DNA from 3 places in the Streptomyces sp. TS71-3 genome. Region 2 is predicted to be linked to each of the others. Evidence: riboswitches for the same ligand, from Rfam matches in the RefSeq annotation. Region 2 holds a riboswitch; each other region holds the start of a gene.
What was found. A riboswitch is a leader RNA that binds a small molecule or an ion and turns the genes downstream of it on or off. The one in region 2 is predicted to bind cobalamin.
Positions count from the first base shown of each region.

Region 1: linked by a shared signal. The riboswitch ahead of Sm713_RS19510 (cobalamin biosynthesis protein) and the one ahead of Sm713_RS33190 (ABC transporter substrate-binding protein) in region 2 are both predicted to bind cobalamin.
Region 3: linked by a shared signal. The riboswitch ahead of cobN (cobaltochelatase subunit CobN) and the one ahead of Sm713_RS33190 (ABC transporter substrate-binding protein) in region 2 are both predicted to bind cobalamin.

Region 1 covers NZ_BNEL01000001.1:4,811,900-4,822,024, forward strand. The annotation lists gene Sm713_RS19490 (cobyrinate a,c-diamide synthase) at 1-829, opposite strand, end outside; gene cobO (cob(I)yrinic acid a,c-diamide adenosyltransferase) at 1,227-1,844, opposite strand; gene Sm713_RS19500 (putative cobaltochelatase) at 1,844-4,075, opposite strand; gene Sm713_RS19505 (cobyric acid synthase) at 4,138-5,649, opposite strand; partial or broken gene Sm713_RS19510 (cobalamin biosynthesis protein) at 5,922-6,893, opposite strand; cobalamin riboswitch at 6,947-7,105, opposite strand; gene Sm713_RS19515 (class II aldolase/adducin family protein) at 7,431-8,174, shown strand; gene Sm713_RS19520 (S9 family peptidase) at 8,375-9,520, shown strand; gene Sm713_RS19525 (hypothetical protein) at 9,949-10,125, shown strand, end outside.
Region 2 covers NZ_BNEL01000003.1:2,128,568-2,138,692, forward strand. The annotation lists gene Sm713_RS33165 (hypothetical protein) at 162-401, shown strand; gene Sm713_RS33170 (cation-translocating P-type ATPase) at 461-2,692, shown strand; gene Sm713_RS33175 (copper chaperone PCu(A)C) at 2,686-3,216, shown strand; gene Sm713_RS33180 (DUF5134 domain-containing protein) at 3,380-4,066, opposite strand; gene Sm713_RS33185 (PepSY domain-containing protein) at 4,063-5,517, opposite strand; cobalamin riboswitch at 5,783-5,964, shown strand; gene Sm713_RS33190 (ABC transporter substrate-binding protein) at 6,074-7,606, shown strand; gene Sm713_RS33195 (ABC transporter permease) at 7,620-8,567, shown strand; gene Sm713_RS33200 (ATP-binding cassette domain-containing protein) at 8,564-10,125, shown strand, end outside.
Region 3 covers NZ_BNEL01000003.1:1,083,618-1,093,742, forward strand. The annotation lists gene Sm713_RS29015 (hypothetical protein) at 1-151, opposite strand, end outside; gene Sm713_RS29020 (M1 family metallopeptidase) at 155-1,639, opposite strand; cobalamin riboswitch at 1,877-2,024, shown strand; gene cobN (cobaltochelatase subunit CobN) at 2,055-5,807, shown strand; gene Sm713_RS29030 (hypothetical protein) at 5,970-6,392, shown strand; gene Sm713_RS29035 (DUF4037 domain-containing protein) at 6,508-7,614, opposite strand; gene Sm713_RS29040 (zinc-binding dehydrogenase) at 7,682-8,797, opposite strand; gene Sm713_RS29045 (DUF6415 family natural product biosynthesis protein) at 8,979-9,362, opposite strand; gene Sm713_RS29050 (helix-turn-helix transcriptional regulator) at 9,607-10,125, shown strand, end outside.

The DNA of each region.
Region 1 (10,125 bases), on a different contig from region 2:
CCGTGGCCGGCGGCGTGGCGGGCGGTTCGGCAGCTGCGGAGGCGGAAGCGGTCGGAGACGGGAACGGGGGTGCGGCCATCGCGCCGGCCGCCGCGATCGCCGCCGCCGGGTCCCAGGCGTCCTCCGGCGTGGTACCCGCAGTGCGGGCCAGTGCCAGCAGGGCGGGCAGGTCGCAGCCGGCCCTGACCTGCTCGGCCATGGCGCGCACGGCCTCCAGGGCCTCCGCATGGCGCTCGGCGGCCGGCACCAGGCCGAGGTGCCGGCTCGGGGTGCGCACCTGCTCGGCGCGGCGCAACGCGCCGAGCACCGGCACGCCCGACTCGTCCAGCGCCTCCCTCAGCAGCGCCTCGTGCCGGTCGGAGCCCACCTTGTTCAGGATCACGCCGCCGATCCGCACGGTGGAGTCCCACGACGCGAAGCCGTGCACCAGCGCGGCCACCGACCGGGACTGCGCCGAGGCGTCCACGACGAGGACCACGGGGGCCTTCAGCAGGGTCGCGACCTGTGCGGTGGAGGCCAGGTCGCCGCGTCCGGAGGCGCCGTCGTACAGGCCCATCACACCCTCGACGACGGCGAGGTCGCAGCCGGCGGCGCCGTGCGCGAACAGCGGCGCGACGAGGTCCGTGCCGCACAGGAACGCGTCGAGGTTGCGGCCGGGGCGGCCGGTGGCCAGCGCGTGGTAGCCCGGGTCGATGTAGTCGGGGCCGACCTTGTGCGGGGAGACCGTGAGGCCGCTTGCCGTGTAGGCGGCCATCAGGCCCGTGGCGACGGTCGTCTTGCCGCTGCCGGATGCCGGGGCGGCGATGATCAGCCGCGGTACCGCGGTCATCGGGGGGCTCCGGTTCCGGTTCGGGTGCCGGATGCGTTTGTGCGCTGCGCGCGGCCTTGCGGGTGACTGTTCGGGGGCGTGGTGGTGTGGCGGTCTCGTCGTGGCTGGGGTGGAGTGCGCAGTTCCCCGCGCCCCTTGGGGGTGTGTCCCCTGGGGTGGGTGGGGGTGTGGCGGGTTTGTTGTGGCTGGGGTGGGTTGCGCAGTTCCCCGCGCCCCCTGGGGGTGTGCCCCTTGAGGTGGGTGGGGGTGTTGCGGGTTCGTCGTGGTTGTTCGCGCAGTTCCCCGCGCCCCTTTCGGGGCGCGCGGTTGTCGTGGCCGGTGGTCGCCTGTCGGTCTTGTCGTGGCCGTGGTCGATCGACCCGTTCCCCGTGGCCTTGCCGGGGGGTGGGACCCGGGCTCACCACTCGATGCCCTTCTGGCCCTTCTGGCCCGTGTCCATCGGGTGGCGGACCTTGGTCATCTCGGTCACCAGGTCGGCGACGTCGCACAGGGGCCCGGGGGCGTTCCTGCCGGTGATCACCACGTGCTGGGTGCCGGGGCGGTCGCGCAGGACGGAGATGACCTCCTCCGTGTCGATCCAGCCCCAGTGCAGCGGGTAGGTGAACTCGTCCAGCACGTACAGGCGGTACGTCTGCGCGGCCAGGTCGCGCTTGACCTGCTCCCAGCCCTCGCGGACCCGGGCCTCGTTGGTCTCCTGGCCCGAGGCGTCGCCGACCGCCGGGCGCTGGATCCACGACCAGCCCTCGCCCATCTTGTGCCACGCGACCGTGCCGCCCTCGCCGGAGGCACCCAGCACCCGCAGCGCGTTCTCCTCGCCGACGCGCCACTTCGCCGACTTGACGAACTGGAACACCCCGATCGGCCAGCCCTGGTTCCAGGCGCGCAGCGCGAGTCCGAACGCGGCCGTCGACTTGCCCTTGCCGGGCCCGGTGTGCACCAGCAGCAGCGGACGGCCGCGGCGCTGGCGGGTGGTGAGGCCGTCGTCGGGGACGACGGCGGGCTGTCCCTTGGGCACTACGCGGCCCTCCCATCGGTACGGATACGGTCGGCGCCCGCGGCGCCCTCGGTCGTCGGGGCCTGCGGTGAACGCGGCCCGGCCCCGCCCGGGACACGCGGCGGCGGTGCTGCCGCGCCGCCCGGTGCCCGCGCAGCGCCGCGGACGTCCCTGACCAGCCCGGCCAGCGCGTCCGCGCGCAGCTCCGCCAGGCTGACCGCGGCGCCGCCGAGCTGCCCGGCCAGCCGGCCGGCGAGCCCCAGCCGCACCGGCCCCGTCTCGCAGTCCACCACCACCGACGCGGTGCCGTCCGCGGCGAACAGCCCCGCGGCGCGGCCCGCCCGGCCGAGCGGATCGGCACCGCCGGTCGCCCGCCCGTCGGTGACGACCACCATCAGCGGCCGGCGCGCCGGGTCCCGCAGCCGCTCCACGCGCAGCACCTCGTGGGCACGGAGCAGCCCGGCCGCGAGCGGGGTGCGCCCGCCCGTCGGCAGCGCGTCCAGCCGGGTCGCGGCGGCGTCCACGGACGAGGTCGGCGGCAGCGCCACGTCGGCCGCCGCGGCACGGAACGTCACGAGGCCCACCTTGTCGCGCCGTTGGTAGGCGTCCAGCAGCAGCGACAGCACTGCGCCCTTCACGGCGCCCATCCGGCGCCGCGCGGCCATCGACCCGGAGGCGTCCACGACGAACAGCACGAGGTTGCCCTCGCGGCCCTCCCGCACCGCCTGCCGCAGGTCCTCGCGGCGCACCTTCAGGCCCGCGCCGGTGCGGCCGCGGGCCCGCTGGTGGGGTGCCGCGGCCCTGACGGTGGCGGCCAGGTGCAGCTTCGTCAGGGCGCCCCGCGGCTGCCGTGCCCCGGTGGTGCGGCCCTGCTCGGTGATCGCACGTGACCGCCGGCCGGCCGCGCCCTCGCCGAGCCCCGGCACCGTCAGCAGCCTGGCGCGGAACGGCTCACCGGCCCGCACCGCGGGCTGCTCGGCGGCGCCGCCTGCCGGCGGGGGGCTCTGGGCGGGGATGCCGGGCGCGTCGGACTCGGCCTCGGGCGGGGGCGCGTCCTCGCTGCGGCCGGGCGGTGGCGGCGGGCCCCCGCCGTCCGGACCGGTGGCACCGGGAGGCGTGCCGCCGCCACCGCCCCCGTCGCCGGGGCCGTCGGGATCGGGGTCGTCGTCGGTGCCGTCGTCACCGGGGTCGCCCGGCGCGCCGTCCTGCTCCGGCTGCCCTGCCTGCTGCGGCTCCTCCGGCTCGTCGTACTGCTCCAGCGTCTCGTCGAGCTTGTCCTCGTCGAGCCCGGGCGCGTCGAAGGGGTTGCGGCGGCGCCGGTGCGGCAGCGCCAGCAGCGCCGCCGTGCGGACGTCCTCCCGCAGCACCTCCGTGCGGCCGGCCCAGGCGGCGAGGGCTTTCGCGGTACGGGCCATCACGATGTCCGCGCGCATGCCGTCGACCTCGAAGGCCGCGCAGGTCGCCGCGATCTGGCGCAGCACACCGTCGCCGAGCACCACCTCGGGCAGCAGGGAGCGCGCCGCCGCGATCCGCTCCCGCAGGCGCGCCTCCTCATCCGCCCAGTGCGCCGCGAAGGACGCCGGCTCGGCGTCGTACGCGAGCCGGCGGCGCACCACCTCGACGCGCTCGTCGGGCTCCCTCGACGCGCTGACCTCCACGGTCAGGCCGAACCGGTCGAGCAGCTGCGGCCGCAGCTCGCCCTCCTCCGGGTTCATCGTGCCGACCAGCAGGAACCGGGCGGCGTGCCGTACGGAGACGCCCTCGCGCTCCACGTACGAGGCGCCCATCGCGGCGGCGTCCAGCAGCAGGTCGATGACGTGGTCGTGGAGCAGGTTGACCTCGTCGACGTAGAGGATGCCGCGGTGCGCGTCCGCGAGCAGTCCCGGCTCGAAGGCCTTCACCCCCTCCGCGAGCGCCCGTTCGATGTCCAGCGAGCCGACCACCCGGTCCTCGGAGGCGCCCACCGGAAGCTCCACCATCCGGGTCGGCCGGGCGGTGCCGGACGACTGGGTGTGGGGACCGTCCGGGCAGCGCGGGTCGGGCGCGCCGGGGTCGCAGTTGAACCGGCAGCCGGTGACGACGCGGACGTCCGGCAGCACCGCCGCGAGCGCCCGTACCGCGGTGCTCTTGGCGGTGCCCTTCTCGCCGCGCACGAGGACGCCGCCCACTTCGGGCGAGACGGCGTTCACCAGCAGCGCGAGCCGCAGGTCCGCCATGCCGACGATCGCGGTGAGCGGGTAGGGGGTCTGCACGCTGGGATCACTCCTTCTGGTGAACGCCGAGGGGCGGGGTCGTGGGGCGGGCGCCGGCGCGGTCACGGCGCGCCCGGCGGGACGAACGGCAGCCCAGGCGGCGGGCCCTCCTCGATGAGGCGCCACAGCGCGTCCGTGTCCGCGTGCTGCTCGATCAGGTCACCGAGGCGTTCGAGCTGCTCCTCGCGGAGCGCCGCGAACGCGGTGTCGGGAGCCGGCACGAAACGCCGGCCGGCGGCGGCCGCGACCGTCCGCAGGAACGCCCGCCGGAACCCGTCCGACTCCAGCGAGCCGTGCCAGTGCGTGCCCCACACCGAGCCGACCCGGCAGCCGTCGAGGAACGCCTCCCCGCCCTGCACGTCGGCGACGCCGTGGTGGATCTCGTAGCCCTCGACCTGCTCGCCGAGCGCCTGCCCGCGCGGCCGGCCGAGCGTCTTCTCCGGGACGAAGCGGACCCGCAGCGGCAGCAGGCCGAGCCCGTCGGCGGACGGCTCGCGGGACTCGACGCGCGCGGTGTCGTCGATGTGCTCGCCCAGGATCTGGAAGCCGCCGCAGATGCCCAGCACCGGCCGGCCCTCGGCGGCCCGGCGGGCCAGCGCGCCGGCGAGGCCGCGCTGCTGGAGCCAGCGCAGCGCGAGGACCGTGCCGCGGGTGCCCGGCACGATCACGAGGTCCGCGTCGGCCGTCTCCTCGGGCCGGTCCACGAACCGCACCACCACGCCGGGCTCCGCCGCCAGCGCGTCCACATCGGTGAAGTTCGACATCAGCGGCACCGCGCACACGGCGACCCGCAGCACATCCTGCCCGACCGGCCCCGCCGGTGTGCTCTCCCGGACCGTGCCGCGCAGGGAGACGCGCAGCCCGTCCTCCTCGTCGATCCCGAGACCGGTGCGGAACGGCAGCACCCCGTACGTGGACCGCCCGGTGAGGTCCCGCAGCATGTCGAGGCCGGGATCGAGCAGCGTCACGTCGCCCCGGAACTTGTTGACGAGGAATCCGGCCACCAGCTTCTGATCCGCCTTGTCCAGCAGGGCGAGCGTGCCGAAGAACGACGCGAAGACGCCGCCGCGGTCGATGTCGCCGACCACCAGCACGGGCAGCCCGGCGGCGCGGGCGAGGCCCATGTTCACGATGTCGGTGCGGCGCAGGTTGATCTCCGCGGGCGACCCGGCGCCCTCGCAGATCACGACGTCGTGCTCGGCGCGCAGCCGGTCCAGGCAGTCCAGCACGGTGCCGAGCAGCCGCTCCTGGCGCCCGCCGTGGTAGCCGCGCGCGCTCATCTCGCCGACCGGGTGGCCCATCAGCACCACCTGGCTGCGCCGGTCGCCGCCCGGCTTCAGCAGCACCGGGTTCATCAGGGCGCTCGGCTCCACCCGCGCCGCCTGGGCCTGCATCGCCTGCGCGCGGCCGATCTCGGCGCCCTCGCGGGTGACGAACGAGTTCAGCGACATGTTCTGCGCCTTGAACGGCGCTACCCGCACGCCCTGCCGCGCCAGCCAGCGGCAGATCCCGGCGGTCACCACGCTCTTGCCCGCGTCGGACGTGGTGCCGGCCACCAGCAGCCCGTGGCTCATGCGGCGGCCTGCCGCGGCCCGGCTCCGGGGCCGGCGGGGGCCGGGAGGACGCCTGACACGGCACCGGGCACGGCCCTAGGCCCTGTCGTCGAACTCCCGTCTGCCGCGCGGCGCCATGCACGCCCTCTCGCCGCACCGGGCGTAAGCCCAAGTACATCCAGTACGAGGGCTTGCACCCGGCACGCCGAGAGAATCCACCTGACGCCGCGCGGCCCGCCCTCCGTGCGAACGACGGGAGTTTGACGACAGGCCCTGGACCGCACCCGGGCGACTCCCGCCCGTCCGAGCCGGGCGCCGACCAGCACGACCAGCGCCCCCCAGCTCACCCGCCGGGACAGCCGCACCGCCCGCTCGACGTCCGCCACCGCCACGTCCCGTCCTCCGTCGCCCAGCACCGGGCGCAGCTCCGCGCGTCCCCCGTAGGACAGCGCACCGCCGAGCCGCACCCTCAGCGCCCCCGCGAACGCGGCCTCCACCACCCCGGCGTTGGGGCTCGGGTGCCGGTGCGCGTCGGCCCGCCAGACCCGCACCGCGCCGGCCGGGTCCGGGCCCAGCACCGCGGCGAGGGCCGCCGTCAGCCGGGCTCCGGGCCAGCCCACGAGGTCGTCGAGCCGGGCCGACGCCCAGCCGAACCTGCGGTACCGGGGGGACTTGTGGCCGACCATGGCGTCCAGGGTGTTGACGGCCCGGAAGCCCACCAGGCCCGGCACCCCGGCCACCGCGCCCCACAGCAGGGCGCCGACCACGGCGTCCGAGGTGTTCTCGGCGACGGACTCCACCACGGCGCGGGCGAGCTGCGCGCTGTCCAGCGCCTCGGGGTCGCGGCCGCACAGGTTGGGCAGCCGCCGCCGGGCCGCCGCGACGTCACCCGCCGCCAGCGCGGCGCCGATCGCGCGTGCTTCGCGGCCCAGCGAGGTGCCGCCGACCACGGCCCAGGTCGCGGCGGCCGTCAGTCCCGCCGTGGCGGCGGGGGAGCGGCGCGCGGCGCGGGCGGCCAGCGCGGCGAGGCCGACGGCGCCGCCGGCGCACAGCGCGGTGTGCAGGGCGCCCCAGCCCCGGTGGTCGCGCCAGAGTCGGCGTTCCACGGCGCCCGCGGCGCGCCCGAACGCGGCGACGGGGTGTCCGCGGCGCGGGTCGCCGAGCAGCAGGTCGCCAAGGAGTCCGGCGGTGGCGCCCACGGCGCCCGGGAGCGGGGCGGGGGATATGACCCCGCGTCGGGAGAAGGCCGCGTGCCGTCCCGGCATCGGTGTGTGTCCTCACTCAGGGTCCTCGCCCTGGCTCGACGGGACGACGGCGAGAGTCTCCTGGCTCCCGGATCCGCAGTTCCCCCGGCCTTCCAGCCCTCTCCCGGTGCCCTCGATGGCACTGGGAGTACTCCGAGCCGTGACGTCCGATGTGGGGGAGTGCTCCCCGGTGACAGTGGCGGGACCGCGCCGGATTCGCACCGGCTTCCTCTCCTGCCGCCGTACTTGGCCCCGGCAGTCCACCATGCCCCGAAGATCCCGTCAACCAGCCGCTGACCTGCGGCGGGAGAGTGTGCGCAGGCCCACACGGGGAGGCGGGGTGCGGGGCGGTGGTGTCGTCGTGCCGCCAGGTCGCCAGGTCGCCGGGTCAGTGGATTTATATATCGATAAAGCTCCTTGAGCTCTGCCCGCGGCGGCAGCGGTCCTCCGTGCCGATGCCGATGCCGATAGCGATACCGATAGCGATGTCGTGCCGATGCCGGAGCCGTGCCGATGCCCGAGCGGTGCCGGTGCCGGCGCGGTGGCAGGATCGTCGGCATGACGGACGAGATGGTCGATCAGCAGCCGGGTGGGAGTGCCGCCGAGGACGCCGCAGGTGGCGGTGCGGGCGACGGCGCGGGCAAGGGTGCGGAGGACGAGGCGCTGGCCCGCGCGTGGGCGGAGCTCGTCGAGGCGGCACGCAGGACCGTCGCCGACGGGCTGGTCGTCGGCACCTCCGGCAACGTCTCGGTGCGGGTCGGGGACACCGTCCTCGTCACCCCGAGCGGTGTCTCCTACGACCGGCTCACCCCGCGGGACGCCGTGGGCGTCGACCTCGACGGGCGGCAGGTGCTCGGCACCCTCGCCCCCACCAGCGAGCTGCCGATGCACCTCGCGGTCTACCGCACCACCTCAGCGGCGGCCGTGGTGCACACCCATGCCGTGCACGCCACGGCCGTCTCCACGCTCGTCCCCGAACTGCCGCTCGTCCACTACATGTCCGCCGCGCTGGGCGGCCCCGTGAGGGTCGCGCCCTACGCCCTCTACGGCACCGACGAACTGGCCCGGAACATGCTGGAAGCCCTCGACGGCCGCACCGGGTGCCTGCTCCGGAACCACGGCACCGTCACCTACGGCAGCACCCTCGACCAGGCCTACGACCGCACCGCCCAGCTCGAATGGATGTGCCGCGTCTGGCTCGCCGCGAGCGCGGTGCCGGGAATGGCGCCGAGCCTGCTGTCCACCGGGCAACTGGACGCCGTACAGGAGAAGCTGCGGGGCTACGGCCAACGGCGGGGCTGAGGCACCGCCGGCCGGGCGCCAGGCCGCCGCACGGGCCACCGTTCGCGATCCGACTCCGCATTCGGGTGGCCGTCGGCCGTCCCGACGCCGACACTGGAGCGGTGCGCATCCCCAGAACACTCGCATCGGAACCGGGGAGGACGACTCGGGCCGCCACCCATGCCCTCGCCGGCGCGGCGCGTGCGGCACGCCCGGGGCCCCTGGGCACACCGACGGCCGCGCGTGCCGCCGCGGCCGCCGTCACCGCCGCGGTGGGCGCCGGCGCCGCAGCGATCGCCGCGGGGCGGTGGGCGGGCGGCGCGGCCCTGAGGATCAGCCCCGGCCGGCCGCTGCCCACCGAGCCCAGACTCACCGTGCACGACGTCACCGCCGACCGGATCGCCCTCACCCGCGGCTTCGCCTCCGGGCGGCCCGGGGTGTACGGACTCGTCGACGGCTCGGCCAGGGGCGTCCACGCGGTCGTCGGCCCCCTCGACGAGGCGGCGGAGCACACCCCCGACACGGTGGTCCGCCGGCTCGAACGCGTCACCCGCGGCACCCTGGAACCGGGCGCGAGGGTGTGGCTCACCCCCCAGGTGCACACCGGCGACCCGCGCTCCGCGCTGGGCCTCGACTACACCGAGACCGACGTCCCGTCCGAGCTGGGCCCGCTGCCCGCCTGGTTCGTCCCGGCGGCCCGCGACACCTGGGTGATCGCCGTGCACGGCCTCGCCACCACGCGCGAACACCCCATGGTCGTCCTCGACTTCCTGAACCGCCACAAGTTCCCCGTGCTCATCCCCGCCCACCGCGGCGACCCCGGCGCCCCCCGCTCCCCTGACGGGCTCGACCACCTCGGCGAGACCGAGTGGCGGGACGTGGACGCCGCGCTCGGACACGCCGTACGCAAGGGAGCGGAGCGCGTCATCCTGTACGGCTGGTCCACCGGCGCCACCATGGCCCTGCACACCGCGGCACGCTCCCCGCTGCGCGACCGCATCGCGGGCCTCGTGCTGGACTCCCCGGTGCTCGACTGGGCGGCCACCGTGCGCGCGCTCGCCGCCGCGCGCGGCACCCCGCGCCTGCTGCTGCCGCTCGCGGTGCGCGCCGCCGAGGGCCGCGGGGGACGGGGCGCCGAGCGGGTCCCGCCGGTCTTCGCTCCCGACGCGATTCGGGTGCCCACGCTCGTGCTGCACGGCCCGGACGACGCCATCGCCCCCTGGGAGCCGTCGCTCCGGCTGGCCGACCGCCTGTCGTCCCTCGTCAGCCTGCACACCGTGCGCCACGCCCCGCACGGCGCGCTGTGGAACGCCGATCCGGCGGAGTACGAAGAGCAGCTCCGGCGCTTCCTCGTCCCGCTGACGTAAGTACGGCGTGCGCCGGCACCGCCCGGATGCGGTCCGTCTACGGCTCCGGAACGGCCCTCATACGGCGCCGGTCCGGCCTCCATAGGGCGCCGATCCGGCCTCCATGCGGCCCCCGTACGGTCCCGCCGTACGGGGAGCACGCACCGGGGTGCGGGGCCGGGCGCCCTATCGTGCCGGCGGCCCGTCCGCAAGCCCGCTGTGGGGGAGCGTGCCGGCGCTCCGTTGACACGGGCGTCCGGTGTCCCGCTGGTGCCGTTCGGCCCCGCGCGGCGTGCCCAGTCCCAGGGACGGGGCCCGGAGTGGCCGGTAACAGTCCATTCCGGTTAGTCGGGGTGTGGCCCGGTTAGATACCTTCCCACCAGCGTTTAGTTCTTCCCCTCTTGCCATTCCGTTTGGGAATTCGGACCGTCAACAGGAAGACTGCTCCCGTGACGTCCCGTACCCCGCGCGACTCCAGGCTCCGACTCGTCCGCTCCCGGCCGCTGGCCACCGCTTCCCAGGCGGTGACGGCCGGGCGCCTCCGCCGCCCGGCGCCCCCGCCGCCGGAAGGCACCCCGGCGCCCGCGGAACTGGCACGCATCGCACGGCGCGGTCTCGCGGGAGCG
Region 2 (10,125 bases):
CATCGGCGGTCGTGCCCGGGCGGGAACTCAACCGCGACCCGCGACGACTCCTGTGACGAGCGGGTTCAGCGCAACGCGTCCGCACCACCGCGGACGGGGACGGCGCATCCGGCGGCCGTCCCCGGACCCCTCGCCCCGTACGCCCACCGACAGGAAGTTCCATGGCGCCACCGACTCCCACCACCCGCCCCTTCCGCACGGGTACGGCGGATCGCACGTCCTCGCCCTGGCCCGTGGCCGGGTTCGCGGTCCTCCTGCTCGTGCTGTTCGCCGTCGCGTTCGCCGTGGGCCGCGGCACGGGCCCCGTGGCCCCGGACATGCGTCCGCCGGCCGGGCCCGTCGGGCATGTCGGCGGCGGCACGGGCTCCGGTGGCGGCATGGGCGACATGGAGGGCATGTGACCGCGCGGCCCGAGCCGGCCGCCGCCCCGTCGGCGGCCACGGAGCTGATCGTCACGGGCATGACCTGCGCGGCGTGCGTGGCGCGGGTGGAGAAGAAGCTCGGCAGGATCGAGGGGGTCAGCGCGAGCGTCAACCTGGTCACGGGACGCGCGCGCGTCGTGCACCCGGCCGCGGTGGACGCCGAGGCCCTCGTCGCCGCCGTCACGGGAGCCGGCTACCGGGCCGAAGTGGCCCCGGACGGGGACCCGGGACGCAGCGCTGACGACGCGCCAGGGGGCCGTGGCGATGAGGTGCCGGAAGCCGTCCGCTTGCTGGTCACGGCGCTTCTCGGGGTGCCGGTCATCGTCCTGTCGATGGTGCCGGACCTGCAGTTCCGCAACTGGCAGTGGTTCTGCTTCATGCTGGCGGCGCCCATCGCGGTATGGAGCGCCCAGCCGTTCCACCGCGGGGCGTGGAACGGTCTGCGACACGGCACGGCGACCATGGACACGCTGGTCTCGCTCGGCGTGGTGGCGTCGTTCGGGTGGTCCGTCCACGCCCTCTTCCTCGGCGGCGCGGGCGTGCCCGGCATGCGGATGGCCTTCACCCTGCTGCCCTCCGCGGGCGGTGCCGCCCACGTGTACCTGGAGACGGTGGCCGCGGTCCCGCTGTTCGTCCTGACGGGGCGCTTCCTGGAGGCCCGGGCCCGCCGCGGGACGGGCGCCGCGCTGCGGGCCCTGTCGGGGCTGGCGGCGCGTGAGGCGACCGTACGCGTGGCCGGGCAGGAGCACCGGGTACGGGTCGAGGACCTGAGGGTCGGTGACGTGTTCGTGGTGCGGCCGGGCGAACGTGTCGCGACCGACGGAGTCGTGGTCGAGGGCCACTCGGCCGTGGATCGCTCCGCGGTCACCGGCGAGAGCCACCCGGTGGAGACCGGTCCCGGTGACCGGGTCACGGGTGCCGCCGTGAACACCAGCGGGGTGCTGGCGGTGCGCGCCACCGCCGTCGGCGCGGACACCCAGCTGGCCCGCATCACCACCCTGGTGACCAGGGCGCTGGAGGACAAGGCCCGCGCGCAGCGCCTCGCGGACGCCGTCGCCGGAGTGTTCGTGCCGGTCGTCGTGGCGCTGGCCGTCACGGGCCTCGGCTTCTGGCTGGGCGCCGGAGCCGCTCCCTCGGCGGCCTTCACCTGTGCCGTCGCTGTCCTCGTCGTCGCCTGCCCCTGTGCCCTCGGACTGGCCACGCCGACCGCGCTGCTGGCGGCGACCGGCAGGGGTGCCCAACTCGGCGTGCTGGTGTCCGGACCGCGCGCCCTGGAGACGCTGCGCGGTGTCGACACGGTGGTGCTCGACAAGACGGGCACCCTCACCGAGGGCCGCCTGGCCGTCGTCACCGTGACCGCGGCGCCGGCCGGCCCGGACGAGACCGCCATGCTCCGGCTCGCGGCGGCTGTCGAGCGGTACTCGGAACACCCGGTCGGCCGGGCTGTCGCCGCCCACGCCCGCCGCCTGCTGCCCGACGAACGGCCTTTGGAGGTGGCCGGATTCGCCGCCACGCCCGGACGAGGCGTGAGCGGACGGGTCGCCGACACCCGCGTGGAGGTGCGTAGCCCAGGGGAACAGGTGCCGGCGGCACTCCGGGAAGCGCTGCTGAACGCGCGGGCCGCCGGGCACACACCGGTCGCGGTGTACGTGGACGGAGCGTGCGTGGGGCTGCTCGCGCTCGGCGACACCGTGCGCCCCGGCAGCTACCGTGCGGTGGACCGGCTCCGCAGGCTCGGCCTGCGGCCCGTGCTGGCCACCGGCGACGACCCGGTACCCGCGCGGGCGGTGGCCGACCAGCTCCGCATCACCGAGGTGCACGCGGGATGCGGCCCCGAGGACAAGGGCGCACTGGTGCGCCGCCTGCGGGAGGCGGGGAACCGGGTGGCGGTCGTCGGGGACGGCGTCAACGACGCGCCGGCCCTCGCGGCGGCCGACCTCGGCATCGCCATGGGCGACGGCACGGACGCGGCCATCGGCGCGGCGGCGGTGACCCTGGTGCGCCCGGACGGCGTCGAGGCGCTCGTCGACGCCGTGCGGCTGTCCCGCCGGACGCTCGCGACGGTCCGGGCCAACCTCGTCTGGGCCTTCGGCTACAACGCCGTCACCTTGCCCCTGGCGTTGCTGGGATGGCTGGATCCGATGGTGGCCGCCGCAGCCATGTCCCTCAGCTCGGTGCTCGTCGTCGCCGGCAGCCTGCGCCTGCGGACCTGGGAACCCACCCCGCGGCGGGCCGGGACCGGGCGCGCCTCCAGGGGGACGCAGTGGTGACGCCACGCGGCGGGACGGGTGGTGCTTCCCCCGGCACCGCGGTCGGCGACCGGGTGCGCGCGGGGGCGATGGCGGTCGCGGCTCCGGTCGCCGCGTGCGCCCTCGCCCTCGGCGGGCTCGGCGCGAGGGCGCACAGCGGCGCCGCGGGGCGGCCCGCGCACGTGAGCGCCGTCGACGGCCGGGTCCTGCTGCCGCTCGTCGACGACAGCACCATGACCGCGGCGTTTTTCCGCCTGACCAACGACGGCGGCACCGATGACGAGGTCCTCTCGGTCAGCTCTCCAGCGGCCCGCACGGCGATGCTGGCGCGCACCGAGGTGAGCGGCAACGCCGGCCGGATGCGCATGGGCGTCACCCTTCCCGTGCCGGCGGGCGGGACGGTAAGCATGACCGCGTACGCCACCGACGTCATGGTGGAGCTCACCCACCGTCCGGCTCTGGGCCAGCGCATCCCGTTCGTGCTGCGACTGCGCCGGGGCGGACAGGTTCGGGCCGAGGCCGTGGTGGTGCGACCTGGCGGTTGAGGGCGTGGCCCGGCAGGGCCCCCGGGCACCCGGGGCGAACGGCGCTCCCGGCCGGTCAGCCGGGGGCAGCACGCAGGCGCTGCCAGGGTGCCGCGGGGCGTTCCACCCCGCGGCACACGCCTCGGACCAGCAGGAGAAACAGGAGTAACAGGAGAACGAGGAATCAGGCCAGCAGGACGAACATCACGGCCATCCCCAGTGCCATGGCGCCGTGGCAGGCCGCGTCCGCCGCGTCGTGCACACCGGCCGGCACGGGGGCGCCGGGCGCGTCGGGAACCTGTCGCCGGGCCGTGTCGAAGGCCCGCGCCAGCCACCACAGGGCCAGCACCAGCAGGACGGCGGCGAGCACCCAGGCCGCGAGCCGCGCACCGGTGCCGTTGAGCGTCATGGCCCCCGCCCTGGAGGAACCGGACATGTCCATACCCGGCATGCTCGTGCTGTCGCGTGCTCCGCCCGTCCCGGCGGCCGGCATGAGCGTGCCCATGGCGCCGGCCATCCAGGCCATCGCCGCCATCATGACCACGTGCGGGAGCGAGCCGCGCAGGGCGCGCCACCGGCCCCGGGACCCCGGCGCCGCCAGGGCGGCGCCCGCGAACCACGCGGCGGCCAGCGCGAACAGCACGGTCTGCGGGGCGCCGGCGAGGGACATGCCCCACGGCCACACCATCGCCCCCATGGCCAGGGCCATCACCGCGTGCAGCAGATGGCCGACCCTCCCGACCGCGTCCGGCCCGTGCGCGCGGGTGGCGCGGGGTGCGTGGTCTGAGCGCAGCGCACGCCACAGCGCGTACAGAGCCAGCACGGTGAACAGGACGGTCAGGATCCAGCGCAGGCCCGTCGCGGCGATCACCGCGCGACCGCCACGCGGCGGTGGCACACGGCACCCGCCGCGACGTCCACGGCGAGGAACACCAGCAGCGGCAGGCCGAACAGAGGCAGCCAGTAACCGAGGACGGCGGCCCCGACCACCGCGGGGGCCAGCACCCTCCCGCGCAGCCGACGCCACGCGCCGCGGACCGGAGGGCGCCCGAAAGCCCGACCACCGGTCCGCGTGGGTCTGCGCAGCCACCACATGCGGTAGCCCAACAGCACCATGGAGATGAGCGCGACCGCCAGCAGCGCCAGCGCGATCTGGTTGACGGGCCCGAACAGGAGCCCCATATGAGCGTCGATGCCCCACCGGGTGAGCTTCGCAAGAAGCGGGTAGTCGGCGAACCTGAGCGTCGCGATGACCCTGCCCGTGCCCGGATCGACGGCGACGGAGTCCTGCTTCTCGGGCCAGGACCTGGTGTTCTCCTCGACGACGTACGCCGCGCCACGCTCGGTGGGCGGTGTGATGACGAGCAGACCGCTCAGCCCGGCCTCGTGGGCGGACCGGGCCACCGCGTCGATTCCCACGTCACGGGCCGAGCCGCCTCCCGTGCCGGGGCCGGCCGGCCCGGCGGCCACCGCGGGGGTGCCGCCGCCCAGCGCGTCCTGGATCCTGCCGATGTTCGCGCCGGCGTGCGCCGACCACGTCAGACCCGTGGCCGAGAGGCCGAGCAACCCCGCGGACACCCACAGGCCCACGGTGCCGTGCCAGGAGAGGGTGCGGCGGCGGCCCGGCCGTCCGGCGCGCGGCAGCAGCCCGCGGTGCAGGCCCCGCCGCGGGCCGGGTGCGCCGAGCCAGAGAGCGAGCCCGCCGAGCACTTCGACCCACAGCCAGCTCGCGGCGAGCTCGCTGTAGTTCCGCCCGAAGTTCCCGAGGTGCAGGGTGCGGTGAAGGCTGTCGAGCCAGGCGCGGGCCGGCAGCCACTGCCCGTAGGTGCGCAGCGTCCCGAGCACGTGGTGGTCGTACGGATCGACGAAGGCCGTCACGTTGTAGCCGTCCGGCAGGCCGGGCGCGTCGAAGACGACGCGGGTGCTGTCGGTGGGGCCCGGGGGCGGGCTGACCGACACCAGCTTGCCGTCCGGCACGGCCTTGCGTGCAGCCGTGACCTGGTCGGCCAGGGGGTCCGCGGAGCCATGCGGCGTGACGGTCAGCTCGTGGTGGTAGAGGACGGACTCCAGCTGGGGCGTCACCGTGTAGAGCAGTCCCGTGACGGCCGCCACGAGCAGGAACGGGCCGATGACGACGCCGGCGTAGAAGTGCAGCCGGAGCATCACCGGGCGGAGGTCGTTCCAGAAGCCGGGCCGGGCGCTGTCGGGCCCGTCGCCGTTCCGTGCCGGCCGGTCCCCCTCCTGAACGGCCCCTGGCGGAGCCGTGCCCGAGGACGCCCCTGACGTTCCGGTGGTGGCCGGAGCGGTGTGCTGGGTGGTCATGGGGCGGGCCCTCCCTGTGGCGTTGGCGACGACCGCGGATCGCCGGTCTCGTTCAGCAGTCGGTGGCCTGGCCGGCGAGGTTCCCGGCCGCGGTGTGTGAACAGGCCCACGCGGTCGGGATCGGAGTCCCGGGAACCGCACGCCCTTCCCGGCCGACCTCAGAGGTGGGCCGGGGGGCGGCACCGGCGGGTGCCTCTCATGCGCACCGGCGGCAGGGGAGCGCGGCGGGCTCCCCGTTCCTCGCCGGGCCCTCACCGCACGTCGGAGCCTCTGGCACAATGCGAGCCGTACACATGGGCGACGGGAGCCAGGAAGCCGGTGGAAGTCCGGCGCGGTCCCGCCACTGTGACCGGGGAGCGAACCCCACACGCCACGGCCGTGAGGCTGGAAGGCGGGGCGAGCGTGGATCCGGCAGCCAGGAGACTGGCCCGTCGCCTCTTCGGACCGTCCGGGGCGTGGACTCCCCGGGAAGGGGATAGCGATGCGCCCATGGCGCCGGCACCGCTCCACTCCCTGCTCCCGGACCCGGCCGAGAGCAGGGAAGGCTCAGTAAGCGATGACATCGTCATTCGGCCGGCGGCGACTCCTGTACGGCGCCGGAGCGGCAGCGGCCGCCACGACCCTCGCCGCCTGTGGACTGGGCGGCGAGGACGGCGGCCCGGACTCCGGCCGGTCCCGGCTGCGGGCCGCCTTCAGCGCAGGGGGCTCGCAGGAGACCCTGGACCCGCACACCGTGCCCCTGTTCATCGACCAGGCGCGGGCGAAGGCCCTCTACGACAGCGTGCTCACCTACAAGGACGACATGTCCGTGCAGGGCCGGCTCGCCGAGTCATGGGAGAGCGACCGCTCGGGCACCCGCTGGCACATACATCTGCGCGAGGCGCGCTTCCACGACGGCAGACCCGTCACCGCCGCCGACGTGCTGTGGAACTACTGCCGCATCGCCGACCCCGCCACCGTCGCCGTCTCCCAGCAGCTCTTCGCCGCCGTCGACTTCGAGGCGAGCCGTGCCCAGGGCCGCGACCTGACCCTGGTGCTGAAGGACCCCGACTTCGAGTTCCCCACCGCGCTCGGCGCCCCGGGAACCGAGATCGTGCCCGCGGGCACCACCGACTTCACCCGTCCCATCGGCTCCGGCCCCTTCCGCTACGGCTCGTTCCGGCCCGGCGGCAACGCGCTGTTCACCGCGTGGCGCGACCACTGGTCGGGCGGCCCGCACATGGACGAGCTGGAGTTCGTGCCCGTCAACGACGAACGCGCCCGGCTGGGCGCGCTGCTCTCCGGCCAGGTCCACTACGCCCACGACCTGTCCGGGGCCTCCGCGGCGCAGGTGACCCGGCGCAAGGGCGTCAGCCTGCTCCAGACGCGGCTGAGCACCATGCAGGCGATCCTGCTGCGGCTGAACCGCGCGCCGTTCGACGACCACCGGCTCGTCGAGGCGTTCACCCTCGGCCTCGACCGCAAGGCCCTCGTGGAGGTCGCGCTCTCCGGCCGGGGCACGCCCGGCAACGACCTGTTCGGCATGGGCCTGCACGGCTACCCGGACTCCCTGCCACCCCGTCAACGCGATGTGGACCGGGCCCGGGCCCTGCTGAAGGAGGCCGGTGCCGAGGGGCTGGCGGTTCCGCTGGAGACCAGCGACGCCGACCCGTCCTGGCGCAACGCCTCCTCGCTGATCGCGGACCAGCTCAGCGACATCGGCCTGAAGGTGACGCCCCACACGCGCTCGGCCGGCACCTACTTCGGCGAGATCAAGACGAAGGGCGTGGCGGCCCAGAGCCGTACCGCCACCCTCCCCGTCATCACCCACCTGCGGTCCAGGCTGGTCACCGGCGCCTCGGACAACCTCACCGGCTACCGCTCCAAGCCCTTCGACCGGCTGATCGCCCAGGCCACCGGCACCCGGGACGACGCGGTACGCCTCGAACTGCTCGCCCGTGCCCAGCGGCTGGCGCGCGAGGACGACGGACAGCTCGTCTGGGCCTTCAGCGACTGGATCGTCGGCCACGCCGACTCGGTCGGCGGGCTGCGGGCCGCGCCGCCCAACTCCTGCGACTGGGCCCGGTTCGACCGGGCCCGCCTCTCCTGACGCCGGCGGGACGGTGCTCCGCTACACCGTCACGAGGACGGGTCTCGCCGCCGTGCAGTGCGCGGTCGTCCTCGTCGTGGTCTTCGCTCTCACGTCCCTGCTGCCGGGCGACACCGTGGACGCGGTGCTGGGGGAGCAGGGCACCCCTCAGCAGGCGGCGCTGGCCCGCGCCGGACTCGGGCTCGACCGTCCGGCGGCCGAGCGGTTCGTCCACTGGCTGGCGGCGCTCTGCCACGGCGACCTGGGCCGTTCGCTGGTGACGGGCATGCCGGTGACCGAGCAGATCGCCGGCCGGCTGGCGGCGACGGCGGTGCTCGCGGCCACGGCCCTCGCGCTGCTCGTCCCCCTCGCGCTCGGCCTCGGCGTCCTCACGGGCCTGCGCGAGGGGTCGGCGGCCGACCGGGGCCTGAGCGCCGCCGCGATCGCGCTGCACGCCGTGCCCGAATTCGTCCTCGGCCTCCTTCTGACCGCGTGGCTCTCCCTCGACCTGGGCGCGCTTCCCGCCACCGCGGCCGGCCTCATGGGCCTGGACGTGCTGACCCGGCCGGCGGTGTTGATCCTTCCGGTGACGGTGCTGGTCTGCCGCCAGCTCTGCGACCTCGCGCGGCAGGTCCGCATCGGCATCGCGGAGCAGCGCGACGGCCCCGTCGCCACGCACCTGAGACTGCTGGGCGTGCCCGAACGGACGATCCTCCTACGGCACCTGCTTCCGGGCACCCTCGCGCCGGCCGTGCAGCAGTTCGCGCGGTGTGTCGACGGACTCCTCGGTGGAACGGTCGTGGTGGAGTCGCTGTTCGCCGTCGGAGGGCTCGGCACCGGCTTCGTCGACGCCGTCCAGGACCGCGACATGCCGGCCGTCCAGGGATACGCGCTCGTGTTCGCGATCACGGCCGTCGTGGTGAACCTCTGCGCCGACCTCGCCGTGCGGGGCCTGACACCCCGCCGGGAGGGACGGGCATGAGCGGCCGTTACTCCGCCCCGCGTCCCGCCGGGCGCCTCGGCGCCGTCACGGTGGACGTGCTGGTGTGTTTCCTGCTCGGAGCGCCCGTGCTGGCCGCGCTCGCCGGGCCACTGTTCGCCGGCTCCACGGCGCCGGGAGCCGCGCCCTTCCTCCCGCCCGGCACCGGGCATCCGCTGGGCACGGACGTCCTCGGACGCGACGTGCTGGCGCTCGTCCTCACCGGCGGCCGCTCCGTCATCGGCATGACCACGGCCGCCCTCCTGGCCGCCTACGCGGTGGGTCTGCCCCTCGGCCTGTACGCCGCGGGCACCCGCCGCCGCTGGGCCGACGAGGCGGTGATGCGCGGGCTCGACCTGCTGCTCGCCCTTCCCTCCCTGCTCCTGCTGATGAGCCTCGCGGCCGCCGGACGCAGCGACCGGGGCAGCCTGGTCGCCGCGGCGGCGCTGGTCCAACTCCCCGCCGTGACGCGGCTCGTGCGCGCCGCGGCCCTCGCCCCGGGGTGCCGTACGGCGGTGGAGGCGATGCGCCAGCAGGGCGTGCCCCGGCGCCACATCGAGATCCGGTACGTCGCACGCTGCGCGCTCGGGCCCCTGGCCACGGACGCCGGCAGCAGGTACGCGCTGATCCTCTACCTGCTGGCCTCCGCGAACTTCCTCGGGCTCGGCCTGCCGTCCGACGCGAGCGACTGGGCGGTGCTCATCGAGCGGAACACCGACGCGCTCTTCCTCCAGCCGGTTGCCGTCCTCGTACCGGCCGGGCTGCTCACCGCAGTGTGCGTGGGCGCGAACCTCGGCGTGGACCGGCTGCTCGGCAGGAGTCGCGGGCCCGCGTCGGGGCCGCCCCGCGAGACGGTCGGGACGGCCGGGGAGCAGGCCCGCGGAGGTTCCGCCGAAGTGGCCGGGGAGCAGGCCTCCGCTGCTGCCACCGGATCACCCGCCACCACCGGCTCCTCGGCACGGCCGCCTCGTGGCACACCACGGGACCACCACGGCGCCGCGGCCGGCTCCGCCGCTCCCGCCCTGCTCCGCTGCCGGGGGCTGAGCGCGCGCACCACCGCGGGCCACGTGCTCCTGGACCGCGTGGACCTGGACCTCGCTCCCGGCCGCACCCTGGCCCTCATCGGGCCCTCCGGCAGCGGCAAGACGACCCTGGGCCTCGCGGCGCTCGCCCTGACCCGGCAAGGCGTCGAGCTGAGCGGCGAGGCCCGGATCGAGGGCGCTGACCTGCTCTCCCTTCCGGAAGCCCGGCGCCGGCGGATCCGCCGCGGCAGGGTCGCCCACCTCCCGCAGGATCCGGCGTCCGTCCTCGACCCGGTACGGCGGGTAGGAGGCACCCTCCACGAACTCGCGGCCCTGGCAAGCTCATCGGACCCCTCCGACGACCGGCGCAGGCGACGCGGACGCGGCGACCGCCACCGCGATGTGAACGCGGCATTGCACGCCGCCGGACTGCCCCAAGACACTCCGCTGCTGCGCCGCTACCCCCACCAGCTCTCCGGCGGGCAGCAGCAGCGCATGGCCCTCGCCACCACCCTCGTCTCCCGGCCCCGCCTGCTGGT
Region 3 (10,125 bases), 1.0 Mb from region 2:
CGGTGTCGTCGACAGCGAGCAGGCCTGACAGCAGCGGCTCCTGGCGGAGCGTGAGAGCTGACCGCACCAGCCAGTTCGCTGTGCACTTCAGCGACGTCGGTGCGCGGAAGTCCGCCCCGGTCGGCCAACGACCGAACTCCTCTGCGGACACGACCTAGGGGGTCCGGAACTCAGCGAGGCTTCCCGGGTACAGGTACGTGTCGGGCGGCACCGTCGTGCCATGCGCCCACGCCGCGAAGAACCCGCCGAGGTCCGTGCCGGACACCTCGGACGCGAGCCGTTCGAAATCGGGCCAGGACGCGTTGCCGTAGCGGTACCGGGAGGTCCAGCCCTTGAGGGTCGCGAAGAAATCCGCATCGCCCACGGTGCGCCGCAGCGCGTGCATCATCAGCGAGCCCTTGTCGTAGAGGGCAGGATCCAACTCGTGGCCCGCACCGGCGTCGTAGAGCGGGACGTTCCAGAAGGACGGATCGTCGAGGTTGTCCTTGAGGACGGCCTCGTAGAAGTCGGCGTCGAGATCCATCCCCTCGTGCTCGTTCCAGAGCTGGTTCGCGTACTGCGCCACGCACTCGGCGATGCACCCGTCGCGCCAGTCACTGAACGAGACGCTGTCGCCGAACCACTGGTGGGTGATCTCGTGGGCCATCGAGGCGTCGAACATGCCGCCGCTGTAGGTGGGCCGGCCCTGCGTCTCCAGGTCTATCGGCGCGTTCGGATCGCTGAGGCCGCTGACCACGATGCCGCCGGCGGAGTCGAAGGGGTAGGGCCCGAACTCCGAGGAGAGGAAGGAGATCACCTCGGCCTGTAGCTTCGGCGTCCCGGGATCGACGAGCGCGCCCGGGCTGTAGGCGTCGACGACGGGTGTCCCGTCGGCCAGCGAGTACCTCTGGACCGTGAACCTGTCGATCGCGACCGTCGCGAGGTACGTGGCCATGGGCCGGTCCTCGGACCACCGGTACGTGGTGAGCCCGCCGTCGACCGTGGTCGGCCCCGGCCTGCCGTTGCCGATCGCCGTCCAGCCCGTGGGGACGGTGGCGGTCAGGGCGAAGGTCGCCTTGTCGGAGGGGTGGTCGTTGCCCGGGAACCACGAACTCGCCCCGTGCGGCTCGCCCAGCGCGTCGGCGCCGCCGTCCTGAAGGGTATGCCAGCCCTCGGCGTCGGGCTTGCCGGAGTAGCGGACGCGGACGGTGAACTCCTGGCCGCGGCGCAGCCGCCCGGAGGGCGTGACGACCAGCTCGTGGTCGCCCGCGCGCTCCACCGCCCGCGCCGGGTGCCCGTCGACGAGGACCTCGGCGACCTTCAAGCCCTTGAGGTCGAGGTCGAAACGGTCCAGGTCGTCGGTGGCCAGCGCCGAGACGGTCGTGTCGCCGTCCAGGTGGCCGGGGTGTGCGGGGTCGTAGCCGAGACGGACGTCGTAGTGCGTCACGTCGTAACCGGAGTTGCCGTCGTCGGGGAAGTACGGATCACCGGCGCCAGGGCCCCCGATGACCGCCGCGGCGGGCACGCCCCCCAGCAGGAGGGCGCCGACCGCGGCCAGCGGAACGGCGGCGATGCCGAGGCCGCGGGCACGGCGGGCACCGCGGGCGCGGCGGGCGCGGTCGGTCCGGCAGGCGGGGTCGGCCCGGCGGATCCCAGGCACGGTCGTCCTCCCCGGCGGTGGCGTTCGACCAGACTTCATACGGGGCCCTTCTCGTGGTCAGAGCGGTCGCGCACGACAATGGCGCCTCCATGTCAGCGAGCTGTCAGCATGCTGTTCGGCCCCGGTAAGGGCGGGACGAAGAGGCCGCGCGACGGACCCGGCCGCAGGGTCGCGAGTACGGCGGTGAGGGTGCGGGCCGGGAAGAGCCCACCGCAGGTGCCCCGGCGCCCCGTACCATTCGGGTGACCGAGACGGCGCGGGCCCTTGATGAGGGTCCGAGGGAGGAAGCCGGTGTGAATCCGGCGCGGTCCCGCCACTGTGAGCGCGGTCCGGGGTGACCCCGGGCCGGGTGAGTCAGGAACTCCCGCCGTCCTCACGACCACCCGGGGCGTGGACACCCCGAGGAAGGCCCCGCATGATCCTGCTGCTGTCGACCTCCGACACGGACCTGCTCAGCGCCCGCGCCGCCGCCGGCCCCGTCCCGTACCGGTACGCGAACCCGACCCGGCTGCCCCTCGGTGACCTGCCCGCCCTCCTGGACGGCGCCGACCTCGTGGTCGTCCGCCTCCTCGGCGGCATCCGCGCCTGGCAGGACGGGCTCGACCTGCTCCTCGGCGCGGGCGGCGCGGACTCCGGCGCGGAGGGGGACGCCGTCCGCCGGCTCCCCGTCGTCGTCCTCACCGGCGAGCAGGCCCCGGACGCCCAGCTCATGGCCGCCTCCACGGTTCCCATCGGCATCGCGGCCGAGGCGCACGCCTACCTCGCGCACGGCGGCCCGGGCAACCTGGAGCAGCTGGCCCGGTTCCTCTCCGACACCGTCCTGCTCACCGGCCACGGCTTCGAACCGCCCGCGCCCGCCCCCACCTGGGGCCCGCTGGAGCGCACGCCCCGCACCCCCGGCACCCCGGCGACCGGAACCGCCCCGTCGACCGGAACCGGAGCGGCCCCCGCCCCCACCGTCGCCGTCCTCTACTACCGCGCCCACCACATGAGCGGCAACACCGCCTTCGTCGAGGCGCTGTGCACCGCGATCGAGGACGCCGGCGCCCGCCCCCTCCCCCGTTACGTCGCCTCCCTGCGCTCCCCGGAACCGGAGCTCATCGACGAGCTGCGAGCCGCCGACGCCATCGTCACGACCGTGCTCGCCGCCGGCGGCAGCAGGCCCGCCGAGGCGCAGGCGGGAGGGGACGATGACGCGTGGGACGCGGGCGCGCTGGCCGGTCTTGACGTGCCGGTCCTCCAGGCGCTCTGCCTGACGAGCCCGCGGGAAGCGTGGGAGGAGAACGACGAAGGGGTCTCCCCGCTCGACGCGGCGAGCCAGATCGCGGTGCCCGAGTTCGACGGGCGGCTGATCACGGTGCCGTTCTCGTTCAAGGAGATCGACGAGGACGGGCTGCCGTCGTACGTCGCCGACCCGGAGCGCGCCGCGCGGGTCGCCGGGATCGCCGTGCGGCACGCGCGCCTCGCGCACATCCCGGCGGCGGACAAGCGCCTCGCGCTGGTCCTGTCGGCGTACCCGACGAAGCACTCCCGGATCGGCAACGCCGTCGGCCTCGACACCCCGGCCTCCGCGGTCGCGCTGCTGCGCAGGCTGGTGGAGGACGGGTACGATCTCGGCGAGCCGGACCCAGAGACGGGCGCCCCCGCCGTGCCGGGGCTCGCCTCCGGCGACGGAGACGAGCTGATCCGGGCACTGATCGACGCGGGCGGCCACGACCAGGACTGGCTGACGGAGGAGCAGCTGGCCCGCAACCCCGTCCGCATCCCGGCCGCCGACTACCGGCGCTGGTACGCCACGCTCCCCGAGGAGCTGCGCGGCGCGGTGGAGCGGCACTGGGGGCCGCCGCCGGGGGAGATGTTCGTCGACCGCAGCCGGGCCGGGGCGGACGGCGCGGACGGCGCCGGGGACATCGTGCTGGCCGCACTGCGGCACGGCAACGTCCTCATCCTGATCCAGCCGCCCCGCGGCTTCGGCGAGAACCCCATCGCGATCTACCACGACCCCGACCTGCCGCCCTCGCACCACTACCTGGCCGCCTACCGGTGGCTCGGAGCGCGCGCCGCGGACGGCGGCTTCGGCGCCGACGCCGTGATCCACCTGGGCAAGCACGGCAACCTGGAGTGGCTGCCCGGCAAGAACGCGGGCCTGTCCGCGGCGTGCGCGCCGGACGCCGCGCTCGGCGACCTGCCGCTCGTCTACCCGTTCCTGGTGAACGACCCGGGCGAGGGCACCCAGGCCAAGCGCCGCGCGCACGCCACCCTCGTCGACCACCTCGTGCCGCCGATGGCCCGCGCGGACTCCTACGGCGACATCGCCCGCCTGGAACAGCTCCTCGACGAGCACGCGCAGATCGCCGCGATGGACCCGGCGAAGCTGCCCGCGATCCGCGCCCAGATATGGACCCTGATCCAGGCCGCCCGCCTCGACCACGACCTGGGCCTCGTGGACCGCCCGGACGACGAGGGCTTCGACGACCTGATCCTGCACGTGGACGGCTGGCTCTGCGAGATCAAGGACGCGCAGATCCGCGACGGCCTGCACGTGCTGGGCGCGCCGCCGGCCGGCGCCGACCGGGTCAACCTGGTGCTCGCGATCCTGCGGGCCCGGCAGATCTGGGGCGGCAGCGAGGCACTTGTCGGCCTGCGGGAGGCGCTCGGCCTCGACGAGTCCGCGGCGACCCGCGGCGCGGCCGACGCCGCCGAGGAGCGTGCCCGCGCGCTCGTCCAGGCGATGGAGGACGCGGGCTGGGACGAGGCGGCCGTCCCCGGGGTGTCCGCGGGCCAACCGGCGGCCGTCGCGGGCATCCTGCTCTTCGCGGCCCGCGAGGTGGTGCCCCGGCTCGCCGCCACCACCGACGAACTGGACCGCACCCTGCACGCCCTGAACGGCGGCTTCGTGCCCGCGGGCCCCTCAGGCTCGCCGCTGCGCGGCCTGGTGAACGTGCTCCCGACGGGCCGCAACTTCTACTCCGTCGACCCGAAGGCGGTCCCGTCCCGCCTCGCGTGGGAGACCGGCCAGGCCCTCGCGGACTCCCTCCTGGAGCGCTACCGCGCCGACCACGGCGGCGCCTGGCCGACGTCGGTGGGCCTGTCGCTCTGGGGCACCAGCGCGATGCGCACCGCGGGCGACGACGTCGCGGAGGCGCTGGCGCTGCTCGGGGTGCGCCCGGTGTGGGACGACGCGTCGCGGCGGGTCACCGGCCTGGAGCCGGTGCCGCTCGCCGACCTCGGCCGCCCCCGCATCGACGTCACCCTGCGCATCTCGGGCTTCTTCCGGGACGCGTTCCCGGGCACCGTCGCCGTCCTCGACGACGCGGTACGGCTGGCGGCCTCCCTCGACGAGCCGGACGAGCAGAACCACGTGCGCGCCCACACCCGCGCCGACCTGGCGGCAGGCGTCGACGAACGGCGCGCCACCACCCGCATCTTCGGCTCCCGCCCCGGCACGTACGGCGCGGGCCTGCTCCAGCTCATCGACTCCCGCGACTGGCGCACGGACGCGGACCTCGCCGAGGTCTACACCGTGTGGGGCGGCTACGCGTACGGCCGCGGGCTCGAAGGGCGCCCGGCGCGCACCGAGATGGAGTCGGCGTACCGGCGGATCGCGGTGGCCGCGAAGAACACCGACACCCGCGAGCACGACATCGCCGACTCCGACGACTACTTCCAGTACCACGGCGGCATGGTCGCCGCCGTCCGCGCGCTCACCGGCGACGCCCCCGAGGCGTACATCGGCGACTCCACCCGCCCCGAGACGGTGCGCACCCGCACCCTCACCGAGGAGACCTCGCGGGTATTCCGCGCCCGGGTGGTCAACCCGAAGTGGATCGAGGCGATGCGCCGGCACGGCTACAAGGGCGCCTTCGAGCTGGCCGCCACCGTCGACTACCTCTTCGGCTACGACGCGACGACGGGCGTGGTCGCCGACTGGATGTACGACAAGCTCACCGAGACGTACGTCCTGGACCCGGAGAACCGCGCGTTCCTCCAGGACGCCAACCCCTGGGCCCTGCACGGCATCGCGGAACGCCTCCTGGAGGCAGAGTCCCGCGGCATGTGGTCCAAGCCGGACCCGGCGGTCCTCGCGGCCCTCCGGGAGGCGTTCCTGGAGGCGGAGGCGTCACTGGAGGAGGGCACGGAGGACGCGGAGGGGGCCGGGGGCTCGTAGGACGGGTGAGCGCGGAGGGCTTGGGCGACTGCCCGAGCCGGGCTCCGAGCTGGGCTGCCTGAGCCGGACTGTCCGACCCGGCGGATACCTTCCCTCTCAGATGGTGCGACGGGCCGGCGCGGGCCGGCCCGTTGAGTCGCCGTGCGCACTGAGGGAGAGATCGTGTTGAAGAGCTTGCCGCAGACGGACGAAACCCTGCTGATCCGCACCGACTTCTCCGACGAGGCGGCCTGGCAGGCGCTGCGGACGGCGGTCGAGACGCCGAGCGAGGACGACTTCCTCGCGTACGTCCACGTCGTGGACGATCCCGACCACGGCGACCTGACCGCGGAGCAGCTCCTCGCGCTGGCGCCCGACAAGCGCCTGCTGATCGTCGCCGACAGGACCGCCCTCACGGCGCCGGGGATGCCGCTGCTCACCGTGCTGCGGTACTGGGACGAGGACGAAGGGGAGGGGGATCACGGCGAGCTGCGCGTCATAGCCGAGGAGCTGTGGTCGATCGAGAACAACATCTCCCTGGCCAACATGGACTGGAGCGAGTTCGTCGACGCCGCGGAGGAGGACGGCGTCTTCCGCGGGTTCTGACCCCGGGACCGACACCCGCACCCGGGACCGGCAACCCGCACCCGGGACCGGCAACCCGTCACCCGGGACCGACTCCCGCAGCCGGGACCGGCCCCCTCACTGCTGCCCGGCCCCCTCACTCGAAGAGGACGCGGAGAGCCGACCGGACGTCGTCCGAGCCGAGGGCGTCGGTGCCGTCCACGAACTGCTCGACGCCCCCGGTGGCGGGCAGCCGGCGCACGGCCGGGTCCACGATGCCGTCCGCCAGCGCCGCCCGGAACCGTCCCGCGTCCAGTACCTGGAACGGCCGGTCGTGGAAGGGGCGGACGGCGGGGTCGAGCGGTGCGGTGAGCCCGAGCGCGTTGTGCGCGCGGGCCACCGTCTCGTAGGCCCGGCACAGGTGCGCCTCCCGCGCCTGCCACTCGGCGGCGGCGAGCACGGCCGTCAGGTCGGCGGTGAGCCGGGGCGCGGCGGCGGTGCGGGCGAAGGCGCTGCCCAGCCACTTGCCGTAGGGCGGGTAGCGGCGGTCCATCAGCAGGCAGAGCCGCATCAGGTCGCGGACCAGCCGGGCCGCGACGACGGCCGAGCCGAGCTCGTCGCCGACCTCGCCGCACCGGCCGACGAACGCCTCCTCCTGCGCTATCCGCTGCCACTGGCAGGCCAGCAGGTACCGCCAGACGTCCTCGGGATACCAGGCGAGCGCGGCACGCGCAGGCTCCAGCTCGCCGAGCCCGTCGTGGAACACCGCCCCGCCCGTCACCTCGGCGAGCCGCTGGGCGGGCGTGGTCAGCCACTCCGCCAGGCCGATCGGCTCGCGCGGGTCGAAGCCGAGCGCGCCGGTGAGCCAGTCGCCGGGGGAGACGATGTCCACCCGGTGCTGGACGGGCCCGTCCGTCATCCGCATGACCCGGACATGCGCCTCCTCGGTGGCGCCGAAGTGCGTCGGATAGCCGCGGATCGTCTTCGGCAGCCGCTCGGAGAGCACCGCCGACAGCCGCGCCCCGTGCGCGTCCACATCCTGTGGACGGAGGAAGACCTGCAGCCGCGGCCCCCAGTCGTGGTCCGCCGACCGCTCCGTGTCGAAGCCCAGCACGTCGGACCCGGTGCCGAGCCGCGCCGCCGAGTGCACGAGCCCCGGCACGGCCTCGTCCAGCAGCGGGCGGACGGCCTCGGCGTAGAAGGCGCGGGAGAGTTCGAGCCCGGGGAGGAACGCCGGCCGCGCGGGCCGGGGAGTGTCCGTCATGCGGGCAGGGTGCCCGAGCCGGGTGGCCGGGGACCACGCGTTTTCGGTGCGCCGCCGGCCCCGCGGCTCAGCTCGTCAGCACCGCCTTCATCACCGACCCGTCCGCGACCGCCGCCAGCGCGCGGGCGTGCTCGGCCAGCGGGAACGCCGTGACCAGGCCGGCGAGGTCGAAGCGGGCGGTGAGCGCGGGCAGGAGCCGTACGTACTCCACCAGGTGCGCGCCGGAGAAGGCCCAGGAGCCGATCACGTCGAGCTGGCGGTGGACGATCTGGTGCGGGTTGAGCACGGTGTCGCCGGCGTCGGTGTACTGGCCGATCACCAGGTACGCGCCGCCGCGCCTGGCCAGCGTGATCCCCTGGGCGACGGCCGCCGGGACGCCCGCGCACTCGATCACCAGGTCGGCGCCGGCGCCCCCGGTGGCCGCGCGCGCCTCGGCGAGGACGGCGTCGGGGTCGTTGTCATCGACGATGTTCAGGTGGACGTCGCCGATGCCGGCCGCGGCGGCGACCCGGAGCCGCTGGGCCGGGCCGCCGACGATGATCACCCGCCCCGCGCCGGAGAGCTGCGCGCACGCCGCGGCGGCCAGCCCCACAGGACCGCTGCCCTGCACCACCACGGTCTCCCCCAGCCGCACCGGGCGCCGCTCGTACAGGGCGTGCACGACGGTGGGCCCCGCGCAGGCCAGCGCCATCGCGGCGAGCGGCGGCACGTCGCCGGGGGCGCGGACCAGTGTCGTTCCGCCTTGCAGCACGATGTGGTCGGCCCAGGAGCCGGAGAGGGCGGGGCCGTCGGCGATCGAGCGGTTGACGCCGTAGGTGCGGCGGTTCTCGCAGAGCGTCGGCTCGCGGTGCAGCCGGCACGGCGGGCACTCGCCGCACGCGATCGACGACGCCCACATCACCGCGTCGCCCTCGCTCAGCCGCGCGCCCGTCGCGTCGTGCGTCAGCCCGAACCCCAGCTCGCGCACGGTGCCCAGTCCCTCGTGGCCGAGCACGAGCGGGGTGGGCACGGGCAGGTGCCCCTGCTGCAGATGCAGATCGGTCCCGCACACCCCGCCGTACCCGGGGGCCACCACGGCACCCCCGGGCGGCGCCTCGGGCACCGGGAACTCCCGCAGCACGGTGGGCTGCCCCACCTCGTCCAGTACGACGGCCCGCCCCATGACACGCTCTTCGGCACTCATGGATCCATGGTCGCAGCCGCCTGCCGGCGGGCACACGGTGCCGACCCGGACTGGTCCGGTGCCGGGCACCGCTTGTGCGAGTAGTTGGTCGTCCCGGCGCCGGTCGCGCCGTGGTGAACGTGGGTGTCGTAGGGCTCGCCCTGCCGGATGGGTCGGTCGCAGCGGACGCAGAACATGAGGCTCACGTGCGGTTCTCCGTTGCGTTTTCGGCGGTCAAGACGGTGTGGTGGTCGCACAGGGCGTCCAGGTACTCGGCGAGTTCCCGGGCGTGCCGCGTTGCGGATACCAGTCCCGGCCCCGGCGAAGCGGCAAGGCGGACGCGCGTGTTCGCGACGGCGGTCAGCGCGGCCACGCGGGAGGCATGTTCCTCGGGCAGCGCCCGCGCCATTCCCTCCACCTCCGGAACGAGGAGGGTCAGGTGGCCGCGCAGCAGCAGAAGCCAGTCGTCGAGATCGTCGAATCGAGGGAACGGCACGTCACCGGCGGAAAGCTTGCCCGCCGTCGCGCGCATCGACTCGATGTCCAGCGGATCGGGGTGGCGGGACCGGGCACCGACTTGGGTCACGTTGAACTCCTGAGGCCGCGTTTCGGGGTCGCACACCCGGCTGTGCGGTGGTGTGCCGGTTCGCGGCGTTGGACGGGCGATGTGAGGACAAGGCTGGCCCTGTTGCGGTCCGGTTGAAAGGACTTATATGGGTCTTCTAGCGGTCTGAATAAGGACTTCTGATCCCTCGATCGGGTCTTTCCGCGGAGTCGGCAGGACTTCGCTGTGACACAGGGAACCTCCAGGCTTCGCATGGAGGTTCCCTGTGTCCCGCCCCGGCAGTAACACGCATCTCAGGTCCGCCCGCATCGCCGCCGGTTACCGTTCCCAGCAGGCCCTCGCCGACGCCCTGGGCGTGGGGGTCCGGCAGGTGCGCCGATGGGAGTCGGCCAATCCGCCGTGGCCGCAGCCGGAGATTCAAAAACGTCTGGTGCGGGTGCTCGGCCAGGACATGGAAGTACTCGGGTTCGGCCACCCGGATGGCGCTCCTGACCAGGTGCGACGCGCGCTCGTCACGGGTACGGCGGCGGCGGTCGGCCTTGTGGCGGTGCCCTCCCGAACCCATGCGGCACAGCAACCCGCCACCGTGGCACAGGACTTTCAGGCGGTAGCGCGCTCACACAGGCGTCTCTACTGGAGCGTGGCACCGGCGACACTCCACCCGGCGGTCGTCGCGCACGCAGCACTCGGATGCGGGGTCCTGTCCGAAACGACAGGGGCCGTTCGCCAGTCGGTTGCGGCGGCGGTTGCCGAGTCCTACCTGCTGGCGGGGCGTATCGAGTTC